One region of the Citrobacter sp. ANG330 genome, then DNA from elsewhere that is predicted to be linked to it. Evidence: predicted binding sites of a transcription regulator. Region 1 holds the regulator's gene; the other holds the start of a gene.
The links. Region 1 encodes LexA, which represses DNA repair genes until DNA is damaged. Its sites were predicted from a motif close to TNCTGTATGTACATACAGNA; they were not measured.
Positions count from the first base shown of each region.

Region 2: the regulator LexA is predicted to act here: its motif matches at 12,679-12,698, upstream of uvrB (excinuclease ABC subunit UvrB).

Region 1 covers NZ_JASJUI010000009.1:48,732-63,855, reverse strand. The annotation lists gene QNN88_RS18075 (conjugal transfer protein TraF) at 1-867, opposite strand, end outside; gene zur (zinc uptake transcriptional repressor Zur) at 1,149-1,664, shown strand; gene QNN88_RS18065 (CsbD family protein) at 1,750-1,959, opposite strand; gene dinF (MATE family efflux transporter DinF) at 2,091-3,416, opposite strand; gene lexA (transcriptional repressor LexA) at 3,502-4,110, opposite strand; gene QNN88_RS18050 (diacylglycerol kinase) at 4,233-4,601, opposite strand; gene plsB (glycerol-3-phosphate 1-O-acyltransferase PlsB) at 4,772-7,192, shown strand; gene ubiA (4-hydroxybenzoate octaprenyltransferase) at 7,308-8,180, opposite strand; gene ubiC (chorismate lyase) at 8,193-8,690, opposite strand; gene malM (maltose operon protein MalM) at 8,871-9,815, opposite strand; gene QNN88_RS18025 (maltoporin) at 10,008-11,333, opposite strand; gene malK (maltose/maltodextrin ABC transporter ATP-binding protein MalK) at 11,408-12,517, opposite strand; gene malE (maltose/maltodextrin ABC transporter substrate-binding protein MalE) at 12,887-14,077, shown strand; gene malF (maltose ABC transporter permease MalF) at 14,204-15,124, shown strand, end outside.
Region 2 covers NZ_JASJUI010000008.1:98,294-113,417, reverse strand. The annotation lists gene QNN88_RS17335 (ABC transporter permease) at 1-293, shown strand, start outside; gene QNN88_RS17330 (ABC transporter permease) at 1,053-2,159, shown strand; gene QNN88_RS17325 (YbhQ family protein) at 2,121-2,531, opposite strand; gene QNN88_RS17320 (endonuclease/exonuclease/phosphatase family protein) at 2,664-3,425, shown strand; gene clsB (cardiolipin synthase ClsB) at 3,422-4,663, shown strand; gene QNN88_RS17310 (lysylphosphatidylglycerol synthase domain-containing protein) at 4,663-5,625, shown strand; gene QNN88_RS17305 (Bax inhibitor-1 family protein) at 5,718-6,422, opposite strand; gene moaE (molybdopterin synthase catalytic subunit MoaE) at 6,477-6,929, opposite strand; gene moaD (molybdopterin synthase sulfur carrier subunit) at 6,931-7,176, opposite strand; gene moaC (cyclic pyranopterin monophosphate synthase MoaC) at 7,169-7,654, opposite strand; gene moaB (molybdenum cofactor biosynthesis protein B) at 7,657-8,169, opposite strand; gene moaA (GTP 3',8-cyclase MoaA) at 8,194-9,183, opposite strand; molybdenum cofactor riboswitch at 9,171-9,314, opposite strand; gene yvcK (uridine diphosphate-N-acetylglucosamine-binding protein YvcK) at 9,582-10,490, shown strand; gene uvrB (excinuclease ABC subunit UvrB) at 10,584-12,605, opposite strand; gene bioD (dethiobiotin synthase) at 13,170-13,856, opposite strand; gene bioC (malonyl-ACP O-methyltransferase BioC) at 13,849-14,604, opposite strand; gene bioF (8-amino-7-oxononanoate synthase) at 14,588-15,124, opposite strand, start outside.

The DNA of each region.
Region 1 (15,124 bases):
ATCTGCCGCAATCCCGGCGTCGACGTTAAAACCGGTGTCGTCATTGCGATAACGGCTGCTGTTCCAGTCACTACTGTCGTAGTTATAGATAGACGTGGTGTAATTGTAGAGCCAGGTTTTTTGCAGTTTTGGCGTGACGCCAATCGACACCGGCACATCACCGAACGCAAACTGTCGGGCAACGGCGATACCATAATCTGAAACAATTGCCGCGCGTCCCGATGCCGTGGAGTTGAGGTGTTTGGTTATCTCATCTGAGCCTTCAATCGCCGCCTTCCCTGCTTCAACGAGCGCATAGGTATCGCTGCCCTCAATCCGGCGCAGATAGTCAATATCACCCTGATCAATGGATGAACTGACCCGTCCATGCGCGTAGCCTTTCGCCACGAAAGCCAGGGAAAGCGTCTCATTGGGAATGCTCACCGCCAGACCCGCCCCTGCACTGGCGCGTGCCGTTTTCCCTTTCAGGTATTCGAGTTCATCAGCAAGATCGCGTGCCGCGCCCTGAAACTGATTCAACACGCCGCGAGGATTGAGCAAAACGTCCTGCGGCGTCAGATTATCAACCACATCATCGTAGTAATCGATTTTGTCGCTGATCTCATCAATTTCATCCTGAAGATTATCTTTGTCGGTGATTTGTGCACCGACCGCCGGAAGAATCACGGTAACACTGTCTTCAGGCTTCGCTTTCGCCAGCAACGCCGGGTTAATGAGGACCCCGCTGCCATAATTTGCCGACGCCACGCCCGTTCCGCCCATCGCATCGTTACGCGCTTCCGCCCAGGTATTCGCCGCGTTCGCCTGGTGTGAAACCAGGAACGAGACCGCAATTGCCACCACCGAAAAATTAAAATTTTTATTCACAGTAAGCCTATTTTATTTGCAGGTGAAATAATGCCTCAGCCAGTATCAGCGCGGCTGAGTAGGACTATTGCTGTGATAAAATGGATAAAGATGACGCTATTCGCTCCATGCAGAACTTGCTGGAACGCTTTTGTTATGTGACAGCCATCAATATGTATAGAAGAGAATGCGAAACAGGGAAAGATTAGCAGGCGATTTATCGTGCCGGGGAGGAACTCGGCGTTTCTCCCATAACATGATAAAGTGAGGGTTTTCTTATCCCACACAATCCGAGGTGCCTGATGGAAAAGACCACAACGCAAGAGTTGCTGGCGCAAGCTGAAAAACTGTGCGCGCAACGCAATGTGCGCCTGACCCCACAGCGCCTCGAAGTGTTGCGTCTGATGAGCCTGCAAGAAGGGGCGATTAGCGCTTACGATCTGCTGGATTTACTGCGTGAATCAGAACCGCAGGCCAAGCCGCCAACGGTCTATCGCGCACTGGATTTCCTGCTTGAACAAGGGTTTGTACATAAGGTCGAATCCACCAACAGCTATGTTTTGTGCTATCTGTTCGATCAGCCAACCCATACTTCTGCGATGTTTATCTGCGACCGCTGCGGTGCAGTGAAGGAAGAGTGTGCGGAAGGCGTGGAAGACATTATGCATACGCTGGCGGCGAAGATGGGATTTGCCCTGCGCCACAATGTGATTGAAGCACATGGATTATGTTCAGCGTGCGTGGAAGTTGAGGCTTGTCGTCACCCTGACGAGTGTCAGCACGATCATACCATTCAGGTGAAAAAGAAACCGCGCTAACAATCTGAGCGGCAAACGCTGCCGCTCAAAGCATTAAAGCAAACAGTGGGGAGTACATCCTTGTACTTTTCGGGCAGGAGTCGATTTACCAGCGGTAGTCGTTACGGGTTTCCCAGTCACCGACCTCTTTTTCCGCCTGATCTTTTGCGTAGCCGTAACGTTCCTGGATTTTACCTACCAGTTGGTCACGTTTACCTTCAATGACCGTCATATCATCGTCGGTCAGTTTGCCCCATTGCTCTTTCACTTTACCTTTGAGTTGCTTCCAGTTACCACCGGCTTCGTCTTTATTCATCATAAAGTCCTCTTCATTAGGTTGTGAATAGCGAGTCTGTATCATCCAACGTCGTTACGTTTTCTGCTGGACGTGATATTAAGTGTAGTCAGGGATTCTGGGTTCGATTCACTATTCAGAATTTTTAACCGTTACGCTGCCGAAAACCAGGTGCCGTTTCGCCAGTGGCGCCGCCAGATGAAGGCTAAAGAGAGGCCACGCAGCGCCAGAAATACCGCCAGCGCCAGCCACAAACCATGATTCCCCAGCGCGGGTAACGCCAATAGCGTCAGCGCAAATCCGGCAGCAGCTACCGCCATGCTGTTGCGCATTTCAGCCGCCCGCGTGGCACCGATAAACATGCCATCCAGCAGATAGCACCAGACGCCGACCAGAGGCAAAATCACCTGCCAGAGCAGATAGCGATCGGCCAGTTGCTGGATTTGCGGCAGTGAGGTGAGCAACGCGACAATCTGTTCGCCCGCCAGCAGATAGACCAGTGAAAACAGGAGCGCCACAATGCCGGACTGGCGGCACGCCGCCCGCCAGACTTCCAGTAACTGACTGCCGTCGCGAGCGCCATAAGCCTGGCCGGAATGCGCTTCCACGGCGTAGGCAAAGCCATCCAATGCATAAGCCGTAAACGTCAGCAACGTCATGAGCACGGCGTTGACGGCGATGATATCGCTGCCAAGCCTTGCGCCAAGTACAGTGATAGCGCCAAAGCAGAGTTGCAGAAGCAACGAACGCAGCATGATGTCGCGATTGAGCGCCAGAAGCCGGCGAATATTCCCGCGCCAGGCCTGTTTGAGCATGGAAAATGAAACACCGCGCAGACGCAGCACCTTACGTACCATCAACAGACCGATCAGCAACGTCGCATATTCTGCGATCACCGTTGCCAGTGCGGCCCCTTGCACGTTCATGTGCAGCCCCATCACCAGCCAGAGATCGAGCACAATGTTCAGGATATTGCCAACAACCAGCAGGATCACCGGCGCACGCGCATACTGTACGCCCAGTAACCAGCCGAGCAGGACCAGATTCGCCAGCGAGGCTGGAGCGCTCAGCCAGCGAATCGCCAGAAACCGCCGGGCCTGCTCCAGCACCGCTTCACTACCGCCGACAATGTGCAGCGCCAGGTCAATAATCGGCGTGCGAAACAGTGCAATCAAGGCTCCCGCGCCCAGCGCCAGAATCAGCGGTTGTACCAGCGCACGCGCCAGCGCCTGAGGATCCTTCGCACCGAACGCCTGCGCCGTCAGTCCGGTAGTGCTCATGCGTAAAAAGAGCAACAGCATGAACAGAAAACTGGTTGCGGTTGCGCCTACTGCCACACCGCCGAGATAGACGGGGCTGTCCAGATGTCCAATGACCGCCGTATCCACCAGTCCCAGCAACGGAACCGTAATATTGGAGAAAATCATGGGTAAGGCGAGGCGCCAGAGTGCTTTGTCAGCAGAAGCAAAAAACGGCATGGAGACGAGCCTGAGAAGAGGTCATAACGAGAGTGGTGAGAGTGCCGGATAACGGCGTAAACGCCTTATCCGGCCTACAGAAATACTACAGCCATTCACCATTACGGATGACGCCAACGGCCAATCCTTCGATGGTAAAATTCTGTTCGCGAAGGTCAACCAGGATCGGTTTAAATTCGCTGTTTTCGGGCAGCAGTTCTACTTTATTGCCCTGTTTTTTCAGGCGCTTGACCGTCACTTCGTCATCGATACGCGCCACCACCACCTGGCCGTTACGCACGTCCTGGGTTTTGTGTACCGCCAGCAAATCGCCATCCATAATGCCGATGTCTTTCATCGACATTCCGCTGACGCGCAGCAGGAAATCGGCATTCGGCTTAAACAGCGACGGATCAACCTGATAATGGCCTTCGATGTGCTGCTGTGCCAGCAGCGGTTCACCCGCCGCTACGCGACCGATGAGCGGTAAGCCCTCTTCTTCTTCCTGCAACAGTCGAATGCCGCGTGAAGCGCCAGAGACGATTTCAATCGCACCTTTACGCGCCAGCGCTTTCAGGTGTTCTTCAGCCGCGTTTGGGGAACGGAACCCCAAACGCTGCGCGATCTCCGCACGCGTCGGTGGCATACCTGTCTGGCTGATGTGATCCCGAATGAGATCAAACACCTCTTGTTGCCTGGCCGTTAACGCTTTCATTCCGCCCCCTGGGTGTATATACAGTTATGCTGTGAGTATATACAGCTAAAGGTGATTTTGGAACCACAAACTGCACATTCAACAGCAGATTTAACCGGTTATGGAATCAGGGTCGAAAAACCTTAGCGAAAATGTGACCACAGCAGGAGACCCCAGGTGATCAACGCCACAATGATTGAGAGCAGCACCGCAGCCGATCCCATATCTTTAGCGCGACCAGAGAGCTCGTGATAATCAGAGCCGATACGGTCCACCACGGCCTCAATGGCGCTGTTGAGAATTTCAACAATCATGACCAGCATGACGGAGCCTATCAGCAGTACGCGCGTAATGGCATCCACATCCAGCCAGCAGGCGACCGCCACGGCCAACAACACCGCTATGCTTTCCTGACGGAACGCCGCCTCGTTAATCCACGCGGCGCGAAAACCTTTCCAGGAATAGCCTGCCGCTTTGATAATTCGGGTGAATCCAGTGGTATTATTAGCCATTAAAAGAACCTTTTTACATTATTGGCGTCAATGACATTGTCTTGTTAACTCATGTGATTCGAGTAACGGCAACGCGGCGCGAAGTATGACGGGATACACCAGAAATTCACATGACTTTCTGATATCCTTGCATCGCAATTGCATTATTAACCAGAGGCTTTACATCGTTTATGTCCGGCTGGCCACGAATTTACTACAAAATCCTGAATTTACCATTAAGCGTACTGGTAAAAAGTAAGTCTATTCCGGCAGATCCTGCCCCGGAATTGGGACTCGATACCTCTCGTCCAATTATGTACGTTTTACCGTACAACTCCAAAGCGGACTTGCTGACCCTGCGAGCGCAATGTCTGGCGCACGATCTCCCCGACCCGTTAGAGCCGCTGGAGATCGATGGCACACAGTTGCCGCGCTATGTGTTCATTCACGGCGGTCCGCGTGTCTTCACTTATTACACGCCGAAAGAAGAGTCCATCAAGCTGTTCCATAACTATCTCGACCTGCACCGCAGCAACCCGGATCTGGATGTGCAAATGGTGCCGGTATCGGTGATGTTTGGACGCTCTCCGGGCCGTGAAAAAGGTGAAGTGAACCCGCCGCTGCGCATGCTTAACGGCATACAGAAGTTCTTTGCCGTCTCCTGGCTTGGCCGCGACAGCTTTGTCCGCTTCTCGCCTTCCGTCTCTCTGCGCCGAATGGCCGATGAGCACGGCACGGATAAAACCATCGCGCAGAAACTGGCGCGCGTGGCGCGTATGCACTTCGCCCGTCAGCGCCTGGCCGCTGTGGGGCCGCGCCTGCCTGCGCGTCAGGATCTCTTCAACAAGCTGCTGGCGTCCAAAGCAATTGCCCGTGCGGTAGAAGATGAAGCGCGCAGCAAAAAAATCTCCCATGAAAAGGCGCAGCAAAACGCGATTGCGCTGATGGAAGAGATCGCCGCCAACTTCTCTTACGAGATGATTCGCCTGACCGACCGTATTCTGGGCTTCACCTGGAACCGGCTGTATCAGGGGATTAACGTTCACAACGCGGAGCGCGTCCGGCAACTGGCGCACGACGGGCACGAAATTGTCTATGTGCCCTGCCACCGCAGCCATATGGACTATCTGCTGCTTTCGTACGTGTTATACCACCAGGGGCTGGTGCCGCCGCACATCGCTGCAGGTATCAACCTGAACTTCTGGCCGGCAGGTCCGATCTTCCGCCGCCTGGGCGCCTTCTTTATTCGTCGTACCTTTAAGGGCAATAAGCTCTATTCCACGGTTTTCCGTGAGTATCTGGGCGAACTGTTCAGTCGTGGCTACTCGGTTGAATACTTTGTCGAAGGCGGGCGTTCCCGTACCGGTCGTCTGCTGGATCCGAAAACCGGCACGCTGTCGATGACCATTCAGGCGATGTTGCGCGGCGGCACCCGTCCGATCACCCTGGTGCCGATTTACATCGGTTACGAACACGTGATGGAAGTGGGAACCTATGCCAAAGAGCTGCGCGGCGCGACTAAAGAGAAAGAAAGCCTGCCGCAGATGCTGCGTGGCCTGAGCAAGCTGCGTAATCTCGGCCAGGGCTACGTTAACTTTGGCGAGCCGATGCCGCTGATGACGTACCTGAATCACCACGTGCCGGAGTGGCGCGAGTCAATCGATCCTATCGAAGCAATACGTCCGGCCTGGCTGACGCCAACGGTAAACGGGATTGCAGCAGAGCTGATGGTGCGTATTAACAACGCGGGTGCGGCGAACGCCATGAACCTGTGTTGCACCGCGCTGTTAGCCTCTCGCCAGCGTTCGCTGACCCGCGAGCAGTTGACGGAACAACTCAACTGCTATTTGGATCTGATGCGCAATGTGCCGTATTCCACCGACTCCACGGTCCCATCTGTCAGCGCCAGCGATCTTATCGATCATGCGCTACAAATGAACAAGTTTGAAGTCGAGAAGGATACCATTGGCGATATCATCATTCTGCCGCGCGAGCAGGCGGTTCTGATGACCTACTATCGCAATAACATCGCGCATATGCTGGTGCTGCCGTCACTGATGGCGGCGATCGTCACCCAGCATCGTCATATTTCCCGCGAAGCGTTACTGGAACACGTTGACGTGCTGTATCCGATGCTGAAAGCCGAGCTATTCCTGCGCTGGGAGCGCGATGAACTGGCTGGCGTGATTGATGCCCTGGCAGCAGAGATGCAGCGTCAGGGGCTGATAACGGTTCAGGATGCAGAACTGCATATCAACCCGGCTCATTCCCGTACGCTGCAACTGCTGGCCGCAGGGGCGCGCGAAACACTGCAGCGTTATGCCATCACCTTCTGGCTGCTGAGCGCCAACCCGTCGATTAACCGCGGGACGCTGGAGAAAGAGAGCCGCACCGTGGCGCAGCGTCTGTCCGTGTTGCACGGCATTAACGCACCGGAATTCTTCGACAAGGCGGTGTTCAGCTCACTGGTGCTGACCCTGCGTGACGAGGGTTACATCAGCGATACCGGCAATGCGGAGCCGGGCGAAACGATGAAGGTGTATCAGATGCTGGCGGAACTGATCACGTCGGATGTACGCCTCACCATCGAGAGCGCAACGCAGAGCGAGTAATGCAGAGAAAAGCCGGTCAAGATGACCGGCTTTTTTATGTCAGATTGCCGGATGGCGGCGTTCCGCCTGATCCGGCCTACAGTTTGGTAAGCGCAGCGCCATCGGGCAAGATGCTTTATAAATGCCAGTAACTCATCGCCAGACCGATAAACAACACCAGCCCGACGTAGTTATTATTCATAAACGCTTTAAAGCAGGCTTCGCGCTCGCGGTTGGCAATCAGTTTCTGTTGATAAACAAACAGCGCGCCAGCGACCAGCACAGACCAGTAATAACCCAGCCCCAGACCATTCAGCCAGCCGATCAGCGCCATCAGCGCCATCACGCCCACCTGTAAAATACCGATGATCAGCTTGTCATGTTCGCCAAACAGAATGGCGGTCGATTTAATGCCGATTTTCAGATCGTCATCGCGGTCAACCATCGCGTATTGGGTATCGTAGGCCACCGCCCACAGAATGTTTGCCAGGAACATCAGCCAGCAGCTCAACGGCACCGACTCACTCACCGCCGCAAAGGCCATCGGGATTGACCAGCCAAACGCCGCCCCCAGCACCACCTGCGGCAGGTGGGTGTAACGCTTCATAAACGGATAGACCCACGCCAGAGCCAGTGCTGCAACCGACAGCAATATGGTCATGGTGTTGAGCGTTAATACCAGCAGAAAAGCGAGCAGTACCAGCACCACAAACAGTGTCCGGGCCTCTTTTTCCGTCACCGCGCCGCTGGGCAACGGGCGGTTCGCCGTGCGTTTAACATGCCCGTCGAATTTGCGATCGGCATAGTCATTGACCACGCACCCAGCGGCACGCATCAGCCAGACTCCAGCGACAAACACCGCCAGAATCCACAGTTGGGGGACGCCAGGGGTTGCCACCCATAACGCCCACAGCGTTGGCCAGAGCAACAACAAGGCGCCGATGGGCTTATCCGTACGCATCAAGCGGTGAAACGCCAGTAGCTTATTCTGCGTCAGACTCCACTCCATTTTATTTTCCTCTTAGTACAACGGCGATGCAGGTAAAAACAGTTCGGTCAGCATCAGCGGCTTACCGCTCAAACGTAGTCGGGAACGGCGTCCCCACAGTCCCGCATCACAACCAATCTCAATAAAATCTCGGGTCAACGTCGATGATGTAAACAGATAACGCCCCAGCGGGGTCTTGCCCAAATTTTGTAAGGCAAGTTCGGGGCCAGACAGCGTGGATTCAGGCACCACGGTTCGTCCGGCTAACCAGGGTTCACTATCGGCACAGAGCAAGATTTCGCGCAGCCAGTAGCGGGATTCTTTTGGCAGTCGCGTTAGCTCTTCCACCACGTCGTTTTGACCGACAAAACCTTCCCTGATCAGTGTCACAGTGACCCGTTTTCCCTGCTGCTCAAAACGTTTTGTCATGGAATCTTCCAGTAGCAGCCAGTCGAGCTGTTCTGGGTCCAGAGCGGGGATCTCTTCAAAATAGCGCAGCGCACGCAGTTGCGTTAACGCGGGGTGTGACATGCCTGACTCTCCGTTTCATAACTGAAAGGCATTGTATCGCAGAAAAGTGCTTACGGGAGATGGAAACATAATTAAGTGATCTGTTGCGCAACAGAAACGTAACAAATCGCAGGAAATGCTAAAAAAAAGGTGCGCCAGAAGACGCACCAGTTGTTGCAAATCAGCAATGTGGGGAGAAGATTACCCCTTGCCTTTTACACTGCTGATAAAGGTGGAACGGGCAGATGTCGATCCCAGACGTTCAGCTTCATCAAGCAGTTTCAGCGCTTTATCAACGTCGCCTTTGGCGACGGCGTCTTTAATCGCTTTGTTAAAGTAGCTTTCGGTGTCGTTCAACATCGGCTCGCTTTTCTTCGCGGGCGCAGGTGCCGCCACCGGCGCAGCAACCGGTGCCGCGTAGGTCGGTGCAGGTGCGGCAGTGTTACCCACCGTCACCGGACCCGGGCCGGAAGAACCAAACAGTGGCCCTACCAGCACGCTGGAACTGCTGTTGGTTTTCACTTTCAGCTTCAGCAGGCCGTCGGTGGTATGGCGGGCGATCGGGTCCGGGATATCCGGCACGGAGTTACCCACGCCTTTGGCATAGGCTTTCGCCGGATCGAGCAGTTTGGTGGTCTGCTGGAGATCTTTCTCGGTCGTAAAGACCAGAACATAGAGCTTCTGCTGCCCCAGCGCTGGCGTCAGGCGCATCACCCCTTCCAGACGATCCGCGCTCATTACGCCCGGCTCCTGGTAGGTGAAATAGCTGCTGGGGAAGAAGGCAGAAGGCGTCATGTTCTGATCGAGAATCAGGACGTTGGGCGCAAACACACTGGTTTGTTTGTTCACTTCACTGGAAAGCGTAATGTTCAATTCGCCGATATTCGCCGGTACGCTGTACGCGGCGACAGGCCCGGAAATGCCAGCCACGTCAAGACGCTGACCGCCGGTAGAAAGCTGTGTAGTTTGCGTGTTGGACTGGTCAACCGGCGTCCAGGTTAACTGCTGGAGGGCCGCCGTCGGAATCGTCGGTGCGGCGCTGGTATTCTGTGGAACGTAATTCACGTCAGCCAGGCTGATGCCCGGCGCACTGGCAAATAACCCTGCGGATAAACAAAGGGCGACGAGACTTTTCTTCATTTTCATTGTTATCACCTCAGAAAGCATGGGTTCAGCGGTGGCCAGGCAATAGCGCGCTAAACCAGATGATGCCGGATGGCGGCGGACACCTTATCCGGCCTACAAACGGGTGCAGTAGGCCCGATAAGCTTGCGCCATCGGACATTGCAGCAGTTTGGGAGGGGCTTACGCCCCTCGCAACGTCAGGTTAGTGCCGGATTACCACCAGATTTCCATCTGAGCACCGAAGGACCACTCATCGTTGTCGCCACGGCTGTAGGTGCGCGCGCTGGTATCGCTATAGGCGATGCCGTTGTCGTAACCCCATTTCTCATCCCACTTCGCGTAGGTGGCGAAAACACGAATAGCCGGGCGGGACCAGATGCTGTCGCCAGCCTGCCACTGTTGTGCCAGAGTGATTTTGTACTGGTTGTTGGTGTCGTCAGTACGCTGAGACTTCACGTTGTCGTAGCCGATTTCCATCAGGGTGCTCATGATCGGTGTCCATTTGAACATCGGACGCACACCGACGGTGTACCAGGTTGAACCGTTGTTATCGTCACGGTCGATATCCTGATACATACCGACGTACATCAGGTCCCAACGGTCGCCCAGAGAGATAGCACCGTGGTCGAGGATACGCACCAGACTACCGTTGTTGTTGATTTCGTTGTTAACGACGCCAATTTCCGTATCAGGGTTGTAGCTGTTGCCCGTGAAGGAGCCTTGTGGGATCCCTTTACCCTGAGTGGTCATCGCGTCAGTGGCGTACTGAACCACAAACTTGTTGTAGCCTTTCAGCATGCTCTGCGTGTGTTCAGCGGTGAACATCCAGCCGTCTTTAGTGGCGCCGTCGGCATAGCTGTAACCGTCAGTTTTGTTCGCACGACCATAGTCAACACCCAGCTCCAGCACGCCGTCCGGGTTGGTTTCCAGACCGGCTAAACGCACGTCGAAAACGTCGTTCGCCGTGTCTTTGTAACGGCTATAGATATCATTGCTGCTAAAGATGTACGAGCCGCCCGCTTCCTGAGAACGGGTGGCAGCCAGAGACAGCTTGCCGAATCCCAGGTCGATGTTTTCGATACCGGCACCAGGACCTGAAATATCCCAGTAGTAGAAGTCGATCATATGGACGTCATGACGCTGATAGAAGCGCTTACCTGCCCAGATGGTGGAGCCCGGCAGCCAGTCGATCAGGTTTTTACCCTGGACGTTCGCTTCACGGAATGCCGGGTCGGTGGCTTCCCAGTCATTCTGCTGGGCAACAGAGTAGGCAACGTTAGTGTCAAAATAGAAGCTCTTATCGCCCTCTTTCCAGACTTCCTGGCCCAGTTTAATTTCTGCGTAAGTTTCACATTCGTTACCCAGACGGTACTTACTTTGAGCACCGGTCGCCTGGAAACATTGTTGTTCGCCGCCACTACCCGTCCAGCCGATACCGGAACGAGCATAACCATGGAAATCTACGGCCATTGCCTGAACAGACATAATGCCTGCTGCGACGGCAACCGCCAGAGGGAGTTTGCGCAGAGTAATCATCATTCTATCTCCTGAGATCATTGCTTTTCTTTGAACGCTTCACCGTAGGGCTTTGCGCTTTTTTTTAATGGAACACCTTAAACGCCTGGCTCTTTATGCAACCGACGACATGCAGTGCCATCCTCACGAAACAGATGACAACGTTCTGGCGGCAGGCCAATAGCGAATGTGGCGCCCTCTTCTACCAACACCACGTCGTTCTGGCGGTACACCAGGTTTTGACGCAGGGCGGGGATCTGGATATGAATCTGTGTTTCGTGACCAAGCTGTTCGACGACCTGAACCTCGCCTTCCAGCGTGACATCGGCGATATCGCTGGGCAGCAGGTGTTCCGGACGGATACCCAGCGACATGTTTACGCCCACCTGCACATCGCGGCTGTCGACCGGCAACCAGACGTGCTGACGGTTCGGCAGTTCAACCTGTACCTGGTCAATGGCCGTCGCGGTGACTTTCACCGGCAGGAAGTTCATCTTCGGCGAACCGATAAAGCCCGCGACGAAGCGATCTGCCGGGTAGTGATACAGCTCCAGCGGCTTGCCAATCTGGGCGACGCGACCGGCGTCAAGCACCACGATTTTGTCAGCCAGCGTCATCGCTTCGACCTGATCGTGAGTGACATAGATCATCGTGCGACCCAGGCGTTTATGCAGACGGGAGATTTCGATACGCATCTGCACGCGCAGCGCGGCGTCAAGGTTGGAGAGGGGTTCATCGAGCAGGAACACACGCGGTTCCGCCACCAGCGTTCGGCCAATCGCCACGCGCTGACGCTGCCCCCCTGAAAGGGCTTTCGGTTTACGCTCCAGCAGATGCGCCAGTTGCAGCACTTCTGCAACCTGGTTAACACGCTGATTCATTACCTCTTTTTTCGCGCCCGCCAGTTTCAGGCCAAACGACATATTTTCGGCAACGGACAAATGGGGATAGAGCGCGTAGGACTGGAAGACCATCCCGACGCCACGTTCGGCAGGCGGGACATCGTTCATACGGGTTTCCCCAATATAGAGGTCTCCGCTGGTAATCGTTTCAAGTCCGGCAATCATACGGAGCAGGGTCGATTTGCCGCAGCCTGACGGTCCAACAAACACCACGAACTCCCCTTCGTGAATGTCGAGATTGATATCCTTCGATACCACCACATCACCCCAGGCTTTCGTTACATTTCGCAGCTGTACGCTCGCCATGCCTTCTCCCTTCGTTACAACCTGTCATTGACAGCAACATTCATGATGGCCCGACTATGCGGGATTCACTGCGTGCGTAAATCCTCCACCCCCCGGCTTTTTTATGGGGGAGGAGTCGGGAGGATGAGGGAAGGAAGACTGAGACCCTGGCCGGGGGACATCGCGTAATTTCGTGATATTCCCCGCAAAAATGAGTCTGTTTTTATGTGCGCCAGTACGCATTACTCACATTTCTGCAACACAGATCACATAAAGAGCGGGTGGGGCGTAGGGTTAAGGAGGATGGAAAGAGGATGTCAAATAAGGAGACTGAGTCACGTTGAACCACTGAAGTCTTACCACGAGCACATCACCAAAAGGATGGCAGATATGAAGATCAAGACTGGCGCACGCGTTTTCGCATTGTCCGCCCTCGCAGCAATGATGATTTCCGCACCGGCTCTGGCCAAAATTGAAGAAGGTAAACTGGTTATCTGGATTAACGGCGATAAAGGCTATAACGGCCTGGCCGAAGTGGGTAAAAAATTCGAGAAAGACACCGGGATTAAAGTGACCATCGAGCACCCGGACAAGTTGGAAGAAAAATTCCCGCAGGTCGCGGCAACCGGTGACGGTCCGGACATCATCTTCTGGGCGCACGATCGTTTTGGCGGTTACGCACAGTCTGGTCTGTTGGCTGAAATCACGCCGGATAAAGCGTTCCAGGACAAACTCTATCCGTTCACCTGGGATGCCGTGCGTTACAACGGCAAGCTGATCGCCTATCCGATCGCGGTTGAAGCGCTGTCGCTGATTTACAACAAAGACCTGGTGGCAAACCCACCGAAGACCTGGGAAGAAATTCCGGCGCTGGATAAAGAGCTGAAGGCGAAAGGTAAGAGCGCGCTGATGTTCAACCTGCAAGAACCGTACTTCACCTGGCCGCTGATTGCTGCCGACGGCGGTTACGCGTTCAAGTTTGAAAACGGCAAATACGATGTGAAAGATGTGGGCGTCGACAGCGCAGGCGCGAAAGCGGGTCTGGGTTTCCTGGTTGACCTCATCAAGAACAAACACATGAATGCCGACACCGATTACTCCATCGCCGAAGCGGCCTTTAACAAAGGCGACACCGCAATGACCATCAACGGTCCGTGGGCATGGTCGAACATCGATAAGAGCAAAGTGAATTACGGTGTGACGCTGCTGCCGACCTTCAAAGGCAAACCGTCCAAGCCGTTCGTCGGCGTGCTGAGTGCCGGTATTAACGCCGCCAGCCCGAACAAAGAACTGGCGAAAGAGTTCCTGGAAAACTACCTGCTGACCGATCAGGGTCTGGAAGAAGTGAACAAGGACAAACCGCTGGGCGCCGTAGCGCTGAAATCCTACCAGGATCAGTTAGCGAAAGACCCGCGCATCGCCGCCACTATGGATAACGCCCAGAAAGGCGAAATCATGCCGAACATCCCGCAGATGTCTGCGTTCTGGTACGCGGTTCGTACGGCTGTCATCAACGCCGCCAGTGGTCGTCAGACCGTTGACGCGGCTCTGAAAGATGCGCAGGGCCGTATCACCAAGTAACGCTGTCGATGTGCCGGATGGCGGCATAAATGCCTTATCCGGCCTACAGACGTTTGTAGGCCTGATAAGCACAGCGCCATCAGGCACATTTACGACAAGATTTCATCGTTGTAGAGGAAGATCCCCATGGATGTCATTAAAAAGAAACATTGGTGGCAAAGCGACACGCTGAAGTGGTCAGCGATGGGTCTGCTGGGCCTGCTGGTGGGTTACCTTGTAGTTTTAATGTACGCACAAGGGGAATATCTGTTCGCCATCATGACGCTGATTTTAAGCTCTGCTGGCCTGTACATTTTTGCCAACCGTAAGACCTACGCCTGGCGCTACGTTTACCCTGGCATGGCCGGTATGGGGCTGTTCGTCCTGTTTCCGCTGATTTGTACCATCGCCATCGCCTTTACCAACTACAGCAGCACCAACCAGCTCACCTTTGAGCGCGCGCAACAGGTGCTGATGGACCGTTCTTACCAGGCGGGTAAGACCTTTAACTTCGGCCTGTATCCGGCCGGCGAAGAGTGGCAACTGGCCCTCACCGACGGTGAAACCGGAAAGAATTACCTCTCCGACGCCTTTAAATTTGGCGGTGAGCAAAAGCTGGCGCTGAAAGAGACGGACGCCCTGCCGACCGCTGAACGCGCAACGCTGCGCATCATCACCCAGAATCGTCAGGCACTGAATCAGATTACCGCCGTGATGCCCGATGACAGCAAAGTGATCATGAGCTCGCTGCGCCAGTTCTCCGGTACGCAGCCGCTGTACACCCTTGCCGATGACGGCACGTTGACCAACAATCAGAGCGGTATGAAGTATCGCGCCAATAACGACATTGGTTACTACCAGTCCATCAATGCGGACGGCAACTGGGGTGATGAGAAGCTGAGTCCGGGCTATACCGTGACCATCGGCTGGGATAACTTTACCCGCGTCTTTACGGACGAAGGGATCCAGAAGCCGTTCTTCGCCATCTTCGTGTGGACGGTGGTTTTCTCAGTGCTGACCGTCATTCTGACCGTCGCCGTGGGTATGGTGCTGGCGTGTCTCGTGCAG
Region 2 (15,124 bases), on a different contig from region 1:
TGATCTCCACCATCACCCGCAATCAGTTTAACGCCGCCCAGGTGGCGCTTAACGCTGCTTTTTTGCCGTCGATTATGCTGTCAGGTTTTATTTTTCAGATAGACAGTATGCCTGCGGTGATCCGCGCCGTGACCTATATTATTCCGGCGCGCTATTTCGTCAGCACCCTGCAAAGCCTGTTCCTTGCCGGCAATATTCCGGTGGTACTGGTGGTCAACGTGCTGTTTTTGGTAGCCTCAGCGGTGATGTTTATTGGCCTGACATGGATAAAAACCAAACGTCGGCTGGATTGAGTTAACAAACGGCAGTGTGCCTGATGGCGCTGCGCTTATCAGGCCTACGGGATATTGCTGTAATCAACAGTGTGCAGGCCGGATAAGGCGTTTACGCCGTCATCCGGCATCGGCTGCCTGATGGCGCTGCGCTTATCAGGCCTACGGGATATTGATGTAATCAACAGCCTGTAGGCCGGATAAGGCGTTTACGCCGTCATCCGGCACCGGCTGCCTGATGGCGCTGCGCTTATCAGGCCTACGGGATAATGCTGTAATCAACGCCGTGTAGGACGGATAAGGCGTTTACGCCGTCATCCGGCATCGGCTGCCTGATGGCGCTGCGCTTATCAGGCCTACGGGATATTGCTGTAATCAACGCCGTGTAGGCCGGATAAGGCGTTTACGCCGTCATCCGGCACCGGCTGCCTGATGGCGCTGCGCTTATCAGGCCTACGGGATATTGCTGTAATCAACAGCGTGTAGGCCGGATAAGGCGTTTACGCCGTCATCCGGCACCGACTGCCTGATGGCGCTGCGCTTATCAGGCCTACGGGATATTGCTGTAACCAACAGCGTGTAGGCCGGATAAGGCATTTACGCCGTCATCCGGCACCGACTGCCTGATGGCGCTGCGCTTATCAGGCCTACGGGATATTGCTGTAATCAACAGCGTGCAGGCCGGATAAGGCGTTTACGCCGTCATCCGGCACCGACTGCCTGATGGCGCTGCGCTAATCAGGCCTACGGGGTGCTTCATCGGGTTATAAGGGCAAAATTATGTTTCATCGTTTATGGACGTTAATCCGCAAAGAATTGCAGTCGCTACTGCGCGAGCCGCAGACCCGTGCGATTTTAATTTTGCCGGTGCTGATTCAGGTGATCCTGTTTCCCTTCGCCGCAACGCTGGAAGTGACCAACGCCACTATCGCCATTTATAACGAAGACAACGGCAAGCATTCGGTTGAACTGACCCAGCGCTTCGCCCGGGCCAGCGCGTTTACCCATGTTCTGCTGCTGAAAAGCCCACAGGAAATCCAGCCCACGATTGATACGCAAAAAGCGCTGCTGCTGGTGCGTTTTCCGGCGGACTTCTCGCGCAACCTGGATACCTTTCAGTCTGCGCCCATGCAGTTAATTCTCGACGGACGTAACTCGAACAGCGCGCAGATCGCCGCCAACTATCTCCAGCAGGTAGTGAAGAACTATCAGCAGGAATTAATGGAGGGCAAACCGAAACCCAACAACAGCGAGCTGGTGGTGCGCAACTGGTACAACCCGAACCTCGACTACAAATGGTTTGTGGTGCCGTCGCTGATCGCGATGATTACCACTATCGGCGTGATGATCGTCACTTCACTCTCGGTTGCGCGTGAGCGTGAACAGGGTACGCTGGATCAACTGCTGGTCTCCCCACTCACCACCTGGCAAATCTTCATCGGCAAAGCGGTTCCCGCGCTGATTGTGGCGACCTTTCAGGCCACCATCGTCCTGGCGATCGGCATCTGGGCGTATGAAATCCCGTTTGCCGGATCGCTGGCGTTGTTTTACTTCACCATGGTGATTTACGGCTTGTCGCTGGTAGGCTTTGGGCTGCTGATTTCATCCCTTTGCTCCACGCAGCAGCAGGCGTTTATCGGCGTATTCGTCTTTATGATGCCGGCGATTTTACTCTCGGGATACGTCTCTCCGGTCGAGAATATGCCGGTCTGGTTGCAGAACCTGACGTGGATTAACCCGATTCGTCACTTTACGGATATCACCAAGCAAATCTATTTGAAGGATGCGAGCTTGCAGATTGTCTGGGGAAGTTTGTGGCCGCTACTGGTGATCGCGGCCACGACAGGATCAGCGGCGTATGCGATGTTTAGACGCAAAATCATGTAGCTTTTTGTCTTTCGCCAACAGCGACACCACTGCGGGTCCGGCCAGGATGGCGAGTCCCGCTAACGCCAGCAGGACGTTGTTTTGTAAAACCCGGGACAACAGCCACAGCACGATCAGCGCCGCGCCGAAATACCAGGTGGTGGTGAGTTCTTCCAGCACGTCCGCGACTTCACGCCAGCGCTGTTCATGATGACGCTGTAACGCCAGCATCAGTAATACGGTCACGCCATACACTACGCATAATCCCAGGCCGACGTGCACCAAAGTGCCGCTCATCCAGCCCATGACCAACAACGCCACGACCAGTAAATGCAACATAATCTGCCAGCAACTTAACCCCGTTGCGACACGAACACGTTGTTGCCACCTCATGGCTTTTCTCCTGAAGGATTTCTGTCTAATGACTCAGAGTACCGCACTTTACGGAAAATTCCGTAACACCGCACCTTTTTGTGATGCCGACTACACTATTTCAATCAGGAGAGTGACGCCGACAGGAGAAATATGACCGGACATACACAGCGATTTTCATTCAATGTACTCACCATTAATACCCATAAAGGCTTTACCGCCTTTAACAAACGCTTCATTTTACCGGAGCTGCGCGATGCTGTTCGCACGGTGGGTGCCGACATCGTTTGTCTGCAAGAGGTAATGGGCGCGCACGAGGTCCATCCGCTGCACGTCGAGAACTGGCCGGATACCACTCACTACGAATTTCTCGCCGACACCATGTGGAGTGACTACGCCTATGGGCGCAACGCCGTCTACCCGGAAGGTCATCATGGCAATGCGGTGCTGTCACGCTATCCTATTGAACATTATGAAAACAGAGATGTTTCGGTTGCGGGCAGCGAAAAACGCGGTGTGCTCTATTGTCAGATTGTTCCACCGCAACTTGGAAAATCGATTCATGTGATGTGCGTACATCTCGGTCTGCGCGAAGCACATCGGCAGGCGCAGCTTAAATTGCTTGGCGACTGGGTCAACGCCCTGCCCGACGGCGAACCGGTGGTAGTGGCCGGTGATTTTAACGACTGGCGGCAGAAGGCAAACCGTCCGTTAAAAACGTCTGCCGGGCTGGAAGAGATTTTTACCCGCGCCCACGGTCGGCCAGCGCGCACCTTTCCGGTGAGTCTGCCGCTGCTGCGCCTCGATCGTATTTACGTCAAAAATGCTAACGCCAGTGCGCCGACGGCGCTGCCGCTGCGTAACTGGCGACACCTGTCTGACCATGCCCCCCTTAGCGCGGAGATCCATCTATGAAATGTGACTGGCGTGAAGGCAACCAGATCCAGTTGCTGGAAAACGGCGATCAGTTTTATCCCGCCGTATTTGAGGCCATTGCCGAGGCTGAGCAAAGGATCATCCTTGAGACCTTCATCTGGTTTGAAGATAAGGTCGGTAAACAACTGCATGCCGCCCTGTTGAAGGCGGCACAACGCGGCGTGAAGGCCGAAGTGTTGCTGGACGGCTACGGCTCACCGGACCTGAGCGATGCGTTCGTCAATGAACTGACCTCAGCAGGCGTGGTGTTTCGCTACTACGATCCGCGGCCACGGGTGTTCGGTATGCGGACCAACGTCTTTCGCCGCATGCACCGCAAAATTGTGGTGATTGACGCCCGTGTGGCGTTTGTCGGCGGGATTAACTATTCCGCCGAACATATGTCCGACTATGGGCCAGAGGCCAAGCAGGATTACGCGGTGCGTGTCGAAGGGCCCATTGTGGCGGACATTCTGCAGTTCGAAGTGGAAAACCTGCCCGGTCAGAGTGCGGTGCGTCGCTGGTGGAAACGCCATCATCAGGCAGTGGAAAACCGTCAGCCCGGTGAAGCACAGGTGCTGTTTGTCTGGCGCGACAACGACGAACACCGTGATGATATCGAGCGTCACTACCTGAAAATGCTCACCCAGGCGCGGCGCGAAGTGATCATTGCTAATGCCTACTTCTTCCCTGGCTACCGGCTGTTGCACGCGATGCGCAAGGCTGCCCGTCGTGGCGTACGGGTGAAGCTCATTGTGCAGGGCGAGCCGGACATGCCGATTGTGAAGGTGGGCGCGCGCCTGTTGTACAACTATCTGGTGAAAGGCGGCGTCCATGTCTATGAATACCGGCGTAAACCACTGCACGGCAAAGTCGCGCTGATGGATGACCACTGGGCGACCGTCGGCTCCAGCAATCTTGACCCTCTGAGTCTGTCGTTGAATCTGGAAGCGAACCTGATTATTCACGATCGCCAGTTTAACCAGACGCTGCGCGACAACCTTAGCGCGATTATCGCCAGGGACTGTAAACAAGTGGATGAGTCGATGCTGCCCAGACGCACCTGGTGGAACCTCACCAAGAGCGTGCTGGCGTTCCACTTTTTACGCCATTTCCCGGCGCTGGTCGGCTGGCTTCCGGCACATACGCCGCGTCTGGCGCAGGTTGATCCCCCCGCCCAGCCCGAGATGGAAACCCAGGATCGGGTAGAGGTTCAGAACACAGGAGCTAAACCCTGATGGCAAAATCACATCCACGCTGGCGGCTGGCGAAAAAAATCCTGACCTGGCTGTTTTTTATCGCCGTGATCGTGTTGCTGGTCGTCTACGCCAAAAAGGTGAACTGGGAAGACGTCTGGACGGTGATCCGCGACTACAACCGGATTGCGTTACTCAGCGCGGTCGGGCTGGTGATCCTCAGTTATCTGCTGTACGGCTGCTATGACCTGCTGGGGCGCGCGTATTGCGGACATAAACTGGCGAAGCGGCAGGTCATGCTGGTGTCCTTTATCTGTTACGCCTTTAACCTGACGCTCAGTACCTGGGTCGGCGGTATCGGTATGCGCTACCGCCTCTATTCACGCCTCGGCCTACCGGGAAGCACCATCACCCGCATTTTTTCGCTCAGCATCACCACCAACTGGCTGGGGTACATTCTGCTTGGCGGGATCATCTTTACCTTCGGTGTGGTGCAGCTTCCGGCTCACTGGTATATCGATGAGGGTACACTGCGTATTCTCGGCGTGGTGCTGTTGTTGGTGATTGCCGTCTATATGTGGTTTTGCGCCTTTGCTAAACATCGTCATATGACGATCAAAGGGCAGAAGCTGGTGCTGCCTTCATGGAAGTTTGCGCTGGCGCAGATGGGAATTTCCAGCGCCAACTGGATGGTGATGGGGGTAATCATCTGGCTGTTAATGGGTCAGGATGTGAACTACTTCTTCGTGCTGGGCGTACTGCTGGTCAGCAGTATCGCGGGGGTGATTGTGCATATTCCGGCCGGGATTGGCGTGCTCGAAGCGGTGTTTATCGCGCTGTTGGCAGGTGAACATACCTCGCAAGGCACGATTATTGCCGCCCTGCTCGCCTACCGCGTGCTGTATTACTTTATTCCCTTGCTGCTGGCGCTGATTTGCTATCTGGTGCTGGAGAGTCGGGCGAAGAAGCTACGGGCCAAAAATGAGAAGGCGATGGCAAAATGACAAATCTTTGCCTGATGGCGCTACGCTTATCAGGCCTACAGGATCATTTTTGTAGGCAGGATAAGGCGTAGCCGCCATCCAACACAACGAACTCAGCGGCGATTGCCGAAGATACGCAGCAGCATCAGGAACAGGTTGATAAAGTCCAGATACAGCGTTAACGCGCCGAGAATCGAATATTTACGCAGGTTAGAACTGTCGCGCACGTCGATTTGCTCGCCGATGTTTTTCAGCTTCTGGGTGTCATAGGCGGTCAGGCCGACAAACACCACCACCCCGATATAGGTCACCGCCCACATCAGCGCCTCGCTTTTCAGCCAGAAGTTCACCAGCGACGCCAGAATGATACCGATCAGCGCCATGAACAGCATGTTGCCCCAGCCGCTCAGATCGCGCTTCGTGGTGTATCCCCACAGGCTCATTACACCAAACATCCCACCGGTGACCACGAAGGTGCTGGCAATCGAGGAGGCGGTGTAAATGATGAAGATACTGGAAAGCGTCAGACCGGTGAGTACCGAATAGAGCATAAACAGCGTCGTCATCACCCCCGCACTGAGTCTGTTAACCAGACCGGACAGCACAAAAACTACGGCTAATTGTGCAATGACCAGACCAAAGAAAAAGAGTCGGTTGGTATAGAGTAGCTCCATAAAGGCGCTGGAGTTCGCCGCATACCACGCAATAAACGCAGTAAGCAGCAACCCGACCGTCATCCAGCCATACACCTGCGCCATATACGTTTGCAGGCCTGAACGCGCCTGCACTATCGATTCGGATCGTGGAAATCGGTCCATTTCAATCTCCTGATTAAAAGTGATAACTCAGACTAAGCGTATCACATTATTGTACTACCAGCGTTTGGCGGCCTGCTGGTCGCTGTCGCGAGCGTCCACCCAGCGTTCGCCTTCTGGCGTCGCTTCACGCTTCCAGAACGGCGCACGGGTTTTCAGATAATCCATGATGAACTGCCCCGCCTCAAATGCGCTGCTACGATGCGCGCTGGTCACGCCGACAAAGACAATTTCATCGCCTGGCCACAGTTCGCCAATCCGGTGAATCACCGTGACGCGCCCCAGCGGCCAGCGAACGCGTGCCTGTTCAACAATCTCCGCCAGCGCTTTTTCCGTCATGCCTGGATAGTGCTCCAGCGTCAGCGCCTTTACGCTGTCGCCGAGATTATGGTTGCGCACTTTACCGGTGAAGGTCACCACCGCGCCGTCTTCGTCGCGTTCCGCCAGCCAGGGATACTCTTCCCCTACGCTGAAAGGCGCTGCCCCGACAACGATTTTGGTTTCGCTCATCTCAGCCTCCCGTGACCGGAGGAAAGAACGCCACTTCATCCCCGTCAGTGAGCGGATGATCAAAGCTCACCAGCGTCTGGTTGACCGCCGCCAGCAGTTTGCCGTCTTCCAGCGCCAGCGCCCAACGATGGCTGTTAGCCGCCAGATGCTGACGCAGAGCTTCCACCGTCGGGAACGCTGCCGCGACGTCCAGCGTATCCGTACCCACCAGTTCGCGAACCTGGGCGAAGAACAAAACCTTAATCATTCGAATCCGCCTTAAAATCACCAGACTTGCCGCCGCTTTTCGCCAGCAGTCGTACCGGGCCAATCACCATGTCTTTCTGCACCGCTTTGCACATGTCGTAGATGGTCAATGCCGCTACCGACGCTGCCGTGAGCGCTTCCATCTCTACGCCGGTTTTCCCGGTGAGACGACACAGCGATTCAATACGGACACGGTTGTGTTCCGGCTGTGCCTGGAGCTGGACTTCCACTTTGCTCAGTAACAGCGGGTGGCAAAGGGGGATCAGTTCCCAGGTCCGTTTGGCAGCCTGAATCCCGGCGATACGCGCGGTGGCGAACACATCGCCCTTATGGTGGCTGCCGTCGATAATCATGGTCAGCGTTTCGCTGCGCATGGTGACAAAAGCTTCCGCGCGCGCTTCACGCACGGTCTCGGTTTTTGCGGAGACATCAACCATGTGCGCTTCGCCGGCGGCGTTAATGTGAGTCAGTTGCGACATACTTATTTCTTCAGATGTGGGTGAAAATTACAGGGACGCGTACGGGCATCCAGCTGCGGGGCAATAATATTGTCCCACGCCGTGCGGCAGGCTTTCGTCGAACCCGGCATCGCGAAGATGAGCGTTTTGTTCGCGACACCCGCCACCGCGCGTGACTGCAACGTCGCGGTGCCAATCTCTTCAAACGACAACATGCGGAACACTTCGCCGAAGCCTTCCACTTCGCGATCAAACAGCGGCAGCAGCGCTTCCGGTGCCTGGTCGCCATCAGTAAGACCCGTGCCGCCGGTGATCAACACCACCTGCACCTCTTCACTGGCAATCCACGCCGACACCTGCGCGCGAATGGCATAGCGGTTCTCTTTGACAATCGCTTTATCGATAACCTGATGCCCCGCTTCCTGTGCGGAATCACGCAGGAAATGACCAGAGGTGTCGTCCTCTTCGCCACGACGATTCGATACCGTCAGAATAGCAATGCGGGTCGGGATAAATTCAGCACTTACCTGACTCATGGAAAACTCCTTGTTCACGCGGCGTTAACCGCCGATGTATGAGAGGTTCTGGGTAATACCGGTGTTGTTCTGGTGCAGAAAATGGGTCTGCTTTTTCTCACGCAACGCCTGCGAAATGCGCGTTTCCAGCGCGGCTTGCTGTGTATCGTCTTCCAGCAGATCGCGCAGGCTAACGCCGCCCTCGCCGAACAGACAAAGATGGAGTTTACCCACAGAGGAGACGCGCAGACGGTTGCAGGTTGCACAAAAGTCTTTTTCGTACGGCATTATGAGGCCGATTTCACCCTCATAATCAGGATGACAGAAGACCTGGGCCGGGCCGTCGCTGCGCTGGCGTAGCTGATGGATCCAGCCGCGTCGCAGGAGTTCATCGCGTAACACCTGACCAGAGATGTGATGTTTGCGGAACAGATCGCTGCCCTCGCCAGTTTCCATCAGTTCGATGAAGCGCAGTTGAATAGGACGCGTCTGGATCCAATCGAGAAAGGTATCGAGCTGATGATGGTTCACATCGCGCATCAGCACGGTGTTGACTTTAACTTTTTCAAAACCGGCATCAAACGCGGCGTCGATGCCCGCCATCACCTGCCGGAATTTATCCTGCCCGGTAATCGCGTGGAACTGACGCGCATCGAGGCTATCGACGCTGACATTAATGCCGGTCAAACCAGCCTCGCGCCAGTGGGCGGCATCACGCGCCAGACGGTAGCCGTTAGTGGTCACCGCCAGTTGACGAATCGCTTCGTTCTCGCGCACGGCGGCAATGATATCGGTGAAATCCCGGCGTAAAGAGGGTTCGCCGCCGGTCAGGCGCACTTTTTCGGTGCCCAGATTCGCGAAGGCGCGGGTTACCCGACGAATTTCATCGACGGTCAGAAAACCCTTATTGGTGACGCCGCCGGGCTTGTAGCCGTCCGGCAGACAGTAGGTGCAACGAAAGTTACACACGTCGGTAATCGACAGGCGCAAATAATAGAACTTGCGTGCAAAAGCATCGGTCAGTTGTGAGGCCATGTACACCTTTCCAGATACGGGAGGCGAAGTCATTTCTTCCTGCGCCCTGGTGGCAACGCGTTTTGCATTGTCACGGCCAAAGCACCGTATCAAATGACTTAGGTGCAGAGGCTAGAGTGTTTATAGTGGTTATGCCGATACTAGCGCGTAAACAGGCAATATGCCATTTACACTTTACGCTATATAATCATAAACATAACGCCATGATCGTGCTAATTCGCTACAGAATAAGCAAAATGAGCACTTTTGCATTGATGTACATCATCTCGATCTCAGGGCAGCCTTATCCGAAAGAGGTAGCCTGTAAGAATTTATTTTACTGACTCGCCGTTGGTGAATTGCTGAAAAGCCCTTGTTTGCGCTACTGTAGCGCGGTAAATCTGACTTCAGGAATTTTTATGCGCAATCGTACGCTGGCTGACCTGGATCGTGTCGTGGCTCTCGGCGGAGGGCATGGATTAGGACGCGTTCTCTCTTCCCTCTCCTCTCTGGGCTCACGCCTCACCGGTATCGTGACCACTACCGATAACGGCGGCTCGACGGGCCGTATTCGCCGCTCGGAAGGGGGAATCGCCTGGGGCGATATGCGCAACTGTCTCAACCAGTTGATTACCGAACCGAGCGTCGCTTCCGCCATGTTTGAGTACCGTTTTGGCGGTAATGGCGAACTTTCCGGTCATAACCTCGGAAATCTGATGTTAAAGGCGCTCGATCACCTGAGCGTGCGGCCTCTGGAAGCCATCAACTTAATTCGTAATCTGCTGAAAGTGGACGCGCATTTAATCCCCATGTCGGAGCTGCCCGTTGACCTGATGGCGATCGACGATCAGGGACATGAAGTGTACGGTGAAGTGAATATTGATCAGCTCACCTCGCCCTTGCAGGAACTGATGCTCTCACCGAAGGTTCCCACAACCCGGGAAGCGGTCCAGGCGATCAACGACGCCGACCTGATTATTATCGGTCCGGGCAGCTTTTACACCAGCCTGATGCCGATTCTGCTGCTCGATGATCTCGCGCAGGCGCTGCGTCGCACGCAGGCGCCGATGGTTTATATCGGCAATCTGGGCCGGGAATTGAGCATCCCCGCCGCAAGCCTGACGCTTATCGATAAGCTAACCATTATGGAGCAGTATGTCGGCAAGAGAGTCGTTGATGCGGTTATCGTCGGACCGAAGGTGGATGTCTCTGCGGTCAGCGACCGGGTGGTGATTCAGCAAGTGCTGGAAGCCAGCGATATTCCTTATCGCCATGACCGCCAGTTATTACACAGCGCGCTGGAGAAAGCCGTCCAGGCGCTGCGGTAAAGAGTTTATTGCCTGATGGCGCTACGCTTATCAGGCCTACTGATCACATCGAGCAGGCCGGATAAATGGTTTACACCGTCATCCGGCAATCTGTCACGACGCGGCGATAAACAGCTCGCGCAGCTGATGCAACTGATCGCGGATCTGCGCGGCCTCTTCGAACTCCAGATTCTGCGCATGCTGCATCATCTGCCCTTCCAGTTCGTGAATCTTCTGCTGCAGCGCTTTTGGCGTCATATCCATTTCCACCACGTCCGTCTTCGCTCCCGAACGCGACTTGCCTCGGCCCTTCGCTTTGGTTTTCGCAATGTTCTGCCCCAGCGCCAGAATATCGACCACTTTTTTATTGAGGCCCTGCGGAACGATGCCGTGCTCTTCGTTGTACTGCTGCTGTTTCTCACGACGACGCTCGGTTTCGCTAATCGCTTTCGCCATTGAGGCTGTAATTTTGTCGCCGTAGAGAATCGCTTTCCCGTTAATGTTACGCGCCGCGCGACCAATGGTCTGAATTAGCGAACGTTCGGAACGCAGGAACCCTTCTTTGTCGGCGTCGAGAATCGCCACCAGCGATACCTCAGGCATGTCGAGACCTTCACGCAACAGGTTGATCCCCACCAGCACATCAAACTCGCCCAGACGCAGGTCACGAATGATTTCCATACGTTCGACGGTATCGATATCCGAGTGCAGGTAGCGCACCCGTTCGCCGTGCTCTTCCAGATACTCTGTCAGATCTTCCGCCATGCGTTTGGTCAGCGTGGTCACCAGCACACGTTCGTTGATCTCTGCACGTTTGCGGATCTCCGACAGCAGATCGTCCACCTGTGTTGCCACCGGACGGACTTCGATGACCGGATCCAGCAACCCTGTCGGACGCACCACCTGATCGACCACATCACCGCCGGATTTCTCGAGCTCATAGTTACCCGGGGTCGCAGACACATAAATGGTTTGCGGTGCCAGCGCTTCAAATTCTTCAAATTTTAACGGGCGGTTATCCAGCGCCGACGGCAGACGGAACCCGTACTCCACCAGCGTCTCTTTGCGCGCCCGGTCGCCGCGGTACATCCCGCCAATCTGCGGGATCGTAACATGCGATTCATCCACCACCAGCAAACCGTCGGCGGGAAGATAATCAAACAACGTCGGCGGTGGTTCGCCCGGCCCGCGCCCGGACAGGTAGCGCGAGTAGTTTTCGATCCCCGAGCAGTAGCCCAGTTCGTTCATCATCTCCAGATCAAACTGGGTACGCTGGCTCAGACGCTGCTCTTCCAGCAGTTTGTCATTAGCGAGGAGGATTTTGCGACGTTCAGCCAGTTCGACTTTGATCTCTTCCATCGCCTGCACAATGCGCTCGCGCGGGGTCACGTAGTGCGTTTTAGGGTAGATGGTGTAGCGCGAAATAGTGGACTCCACCTGCCCGGTCAGCGGGTCAAACAGAGAAAGACGCTCCACCTCTTCATCAAACAGCTCCACACGCAGCGCGATGTCGTCGGACTCCGCCGGGAAGATGTCAATCACCTCCCCGCGTACGCGGAAAGTTCCTCGCTGGAAAGCCTGATCGTTACGGGTGTATTGCAGCTCGGCCAGTCGACGCAAAATGGCGCGCTGATCGATGATCATGCCCACCGTCAGGTGCAGCATCATTTTCAGGTATAAATCCGGATCGCCCAGACCATAGATGGCGGAAACGGAAGCCACAACGATTACGTCACGACGCTCCAGCAACGCTTTGGTGGCGGACAAACGCATCTGCTCAATGTGCTCATTCACCGACGCATCCTTTTCGATGAACGTGTCAGAGCTGGGAACGTAGGCTTCCGGCTGATAGTAATCGTAGTAGGAAACGAAATATTCGACCGCGTTATCCGGGAAAAACTCTTTCATTTCGCCGTACAGCTGCGCCGCCAGCGTCTTGTTGGGCGCCAGCACCATCGTCGGGCGCTGCAGGTCCGCAATCACATTGGCGATGGTGAACGTTTTCCCTGATCCCGTTACGCCAAGCAACGTCTGATGCGCCAGTCCGTCCTCCAGTCCCTCTTCCAGACGGCGTATCGCCTCGGGCTGATCGCCGGACGGTTTAAATGCGGAATTCAGTTTGAACGGTTTACTCATGAGCAGCTACCTGAAGGAATGAGCGGGCAGGTGTGTAATTTTACTCGCAGGGGATAATATTGCCAGTAAAATATACTGGATGAAAAAACAGTAACACCTCATAAAATTTGTGTTACGCATGGTAAAAGCGGACTGGAGTCGGCTAAAATTTCACCACTGGCAAGATATTACACTGTGAAGCGGGTTTATCCCCAGACCATTGACCAGGTTAACATTGTCAAGATGTGTGATGAAAGTTTTATTGCATTCCATGACCGCCATATGACAGCCATTGATTTTATCTAACTCGTTGTAAAATATATGATATTTCATAAAGACGGCTTTCGCACCAATTCGGCTGGAAGCCGCGTATTCTCTCGCTTGCCTTGTGTTTTCTAACTCTAATACACAAGGTTATCCACAGGAATGGTGGATAACTGCCTGCAGGCCATATGGTCTGCCGCCTGGCAAATTCCCGGTCCAGCCTGCCAGAGCGCCCATAAAAAAAAATTATCGCTAAATTTTGATTTTTATCAGCTAACGGAGCGCGTCTGGCAGACGAGATCTTGCTCGCAATTTCGCCTTTTATTCACCTGCAAGCAAAGCGAGATCCAGATATTGTCCTGTGGCCGCCTTTTCTGCTCCGGCTTCCAGCCACGGGATTTCACCTAACAGCGGCGCAGGGATAACCCGCTGAAGCGTCGCCATGTACTCACGGTGGCGTTTCCCCGGCGGCGTGACGTCATTCGCCACCCACCCGACAAGCGGAAGTCCTGCCTGCTGTACCGCCTGCGCTGTCAGCATGGCATGGTTTATACACCCCAGCTTCACACCGACGACCAGGATCACCGGTAAGCGCTCGCTCTGCACCCAGTCGGCGAAGGTAAAATCTTCCGCAAGCGGGGTAAACCAGCCGCCAGCACCTTCTACCAGCAGCCACTCAGCCTGTGCCTCCAGCGCGTGGAGTCCTGCGGACATTACGTCTGCGTTGATGGGGCGGCTCTCATCGGCGCTGATGATATGCGGCGAGGTAGGTTCCGCGAAGGTATAGGGATTCACCGCCGCATAATCCAGCGCCAGACTGCTGTTGCGCTGAAGCGCCAGGGCGTCGCTGTTGCGCAGCCCCTCAGGCGTCATGTCACTGCCTGATGCCACCGGCTTATACCCGGCCGTCCGGTAACCCAGGCTGCGCGCCGCCTGGAGCAGCGCACAACTGGCGACGGTTTTGCCGACTTCCGTATCGGTACCGGTGACAAAATAACGGTTAATCACGTTCAATCACTCCTGCAAAAAGATGGTAGGTCAGAAGATACTTTCCCTGCCGCTGGGGCCAGGCCAGTTGAAGCTGCTGCAATTGCGCGCGGGTTAAGACGCGCGACTCGCGCCCCTCATGCAAATGGGTCGCGCCGATGCCTTTCAGCGAACGCATGGCGCTCAGGGCGTCATCAAACTCCAGCGTCAGGGAGAGAGCGTGATGATGCCCTTGCCAGCCTTGCATCGCATCACACAGCGCCTCATGGGATAAAAACCGGTTGCCATGCGACCGGTTATCCACTGCCTGCCAGGCCTGATGAAGCTCCGGCAGCGAGTTCTGGGCCAGCGTGGTGAAGGCCACGCAGCCACCGGGGCGCACAACCCGGTGCAGTTCGCTCAACGCATCACGCAGAGTGTCACACCACTGCACAGCCAGATTGCTCCAGGCCAGATCAAACGTTGCGCTGGCTAACGGCAGCGACTCAATGTCACCGGCAAGATAATGATGCGCCACACCCTGACGACGCGCCTCGTCCAGCATCCGGGCGGAGAGATCCAGCGCAGTCACCTGACTGCCCTGGTCACGCCAGTAGCGACTCAGACGGCCCGGCCCGCAGCCGGCATCCAGCACCTGCAAAAACGGGCGTTGCGGCAGCAATCCCAGCAGCGCGTCGGCGCTCAGGCGCTGCAATGCGGCATGTTGCTCATAGTGCGCTGCCGCCCGGCCAAACGCCGCCGCGATTGCCTGTTTATTCACCAGCACCATGCAGCACCTCCAGCAAACGGTCGATATCCTCAGGTTCATGCGACTGGGTTAACGTCAGACGCAGACGAGCCGTACCGGCAGGCACGGTTGGCGGGCGGATCGCCGTGACCCAGCATCCCCGCTCACGCAATGCATTTGCCAGCTGCAGAGCGCGTGCGTTTTCGCCGACAATGAGCGGCTGGATCGCGCTGTGTGATTCTGCCAGCGTAAAATCTGCGGGATTAACTGCCGAGCGAAAACGCTGGATCAGCGCAGTCAGTTTCTCCCTGCGTGCATCACCTTCCGGGCTGCGAATCACCGAAAGCGACGCCTGTAACGCCATCGCCTGCGCGGGCGGCATGCTGGTGCTGTAAATCAGATGACGGGCGAACTGCAACAGATAGTCGGCAACGCTTTCAGAACAGAGAATCGCCGCACCGCTGACGCCAAAGCCTTTGCCGAAGGTCACCACTAACAGCTCTGGTTTTACCCGCTGCTGCCAACAGCTCCCACGGCCCTCTTCTCCGCTCACGCCAATGCC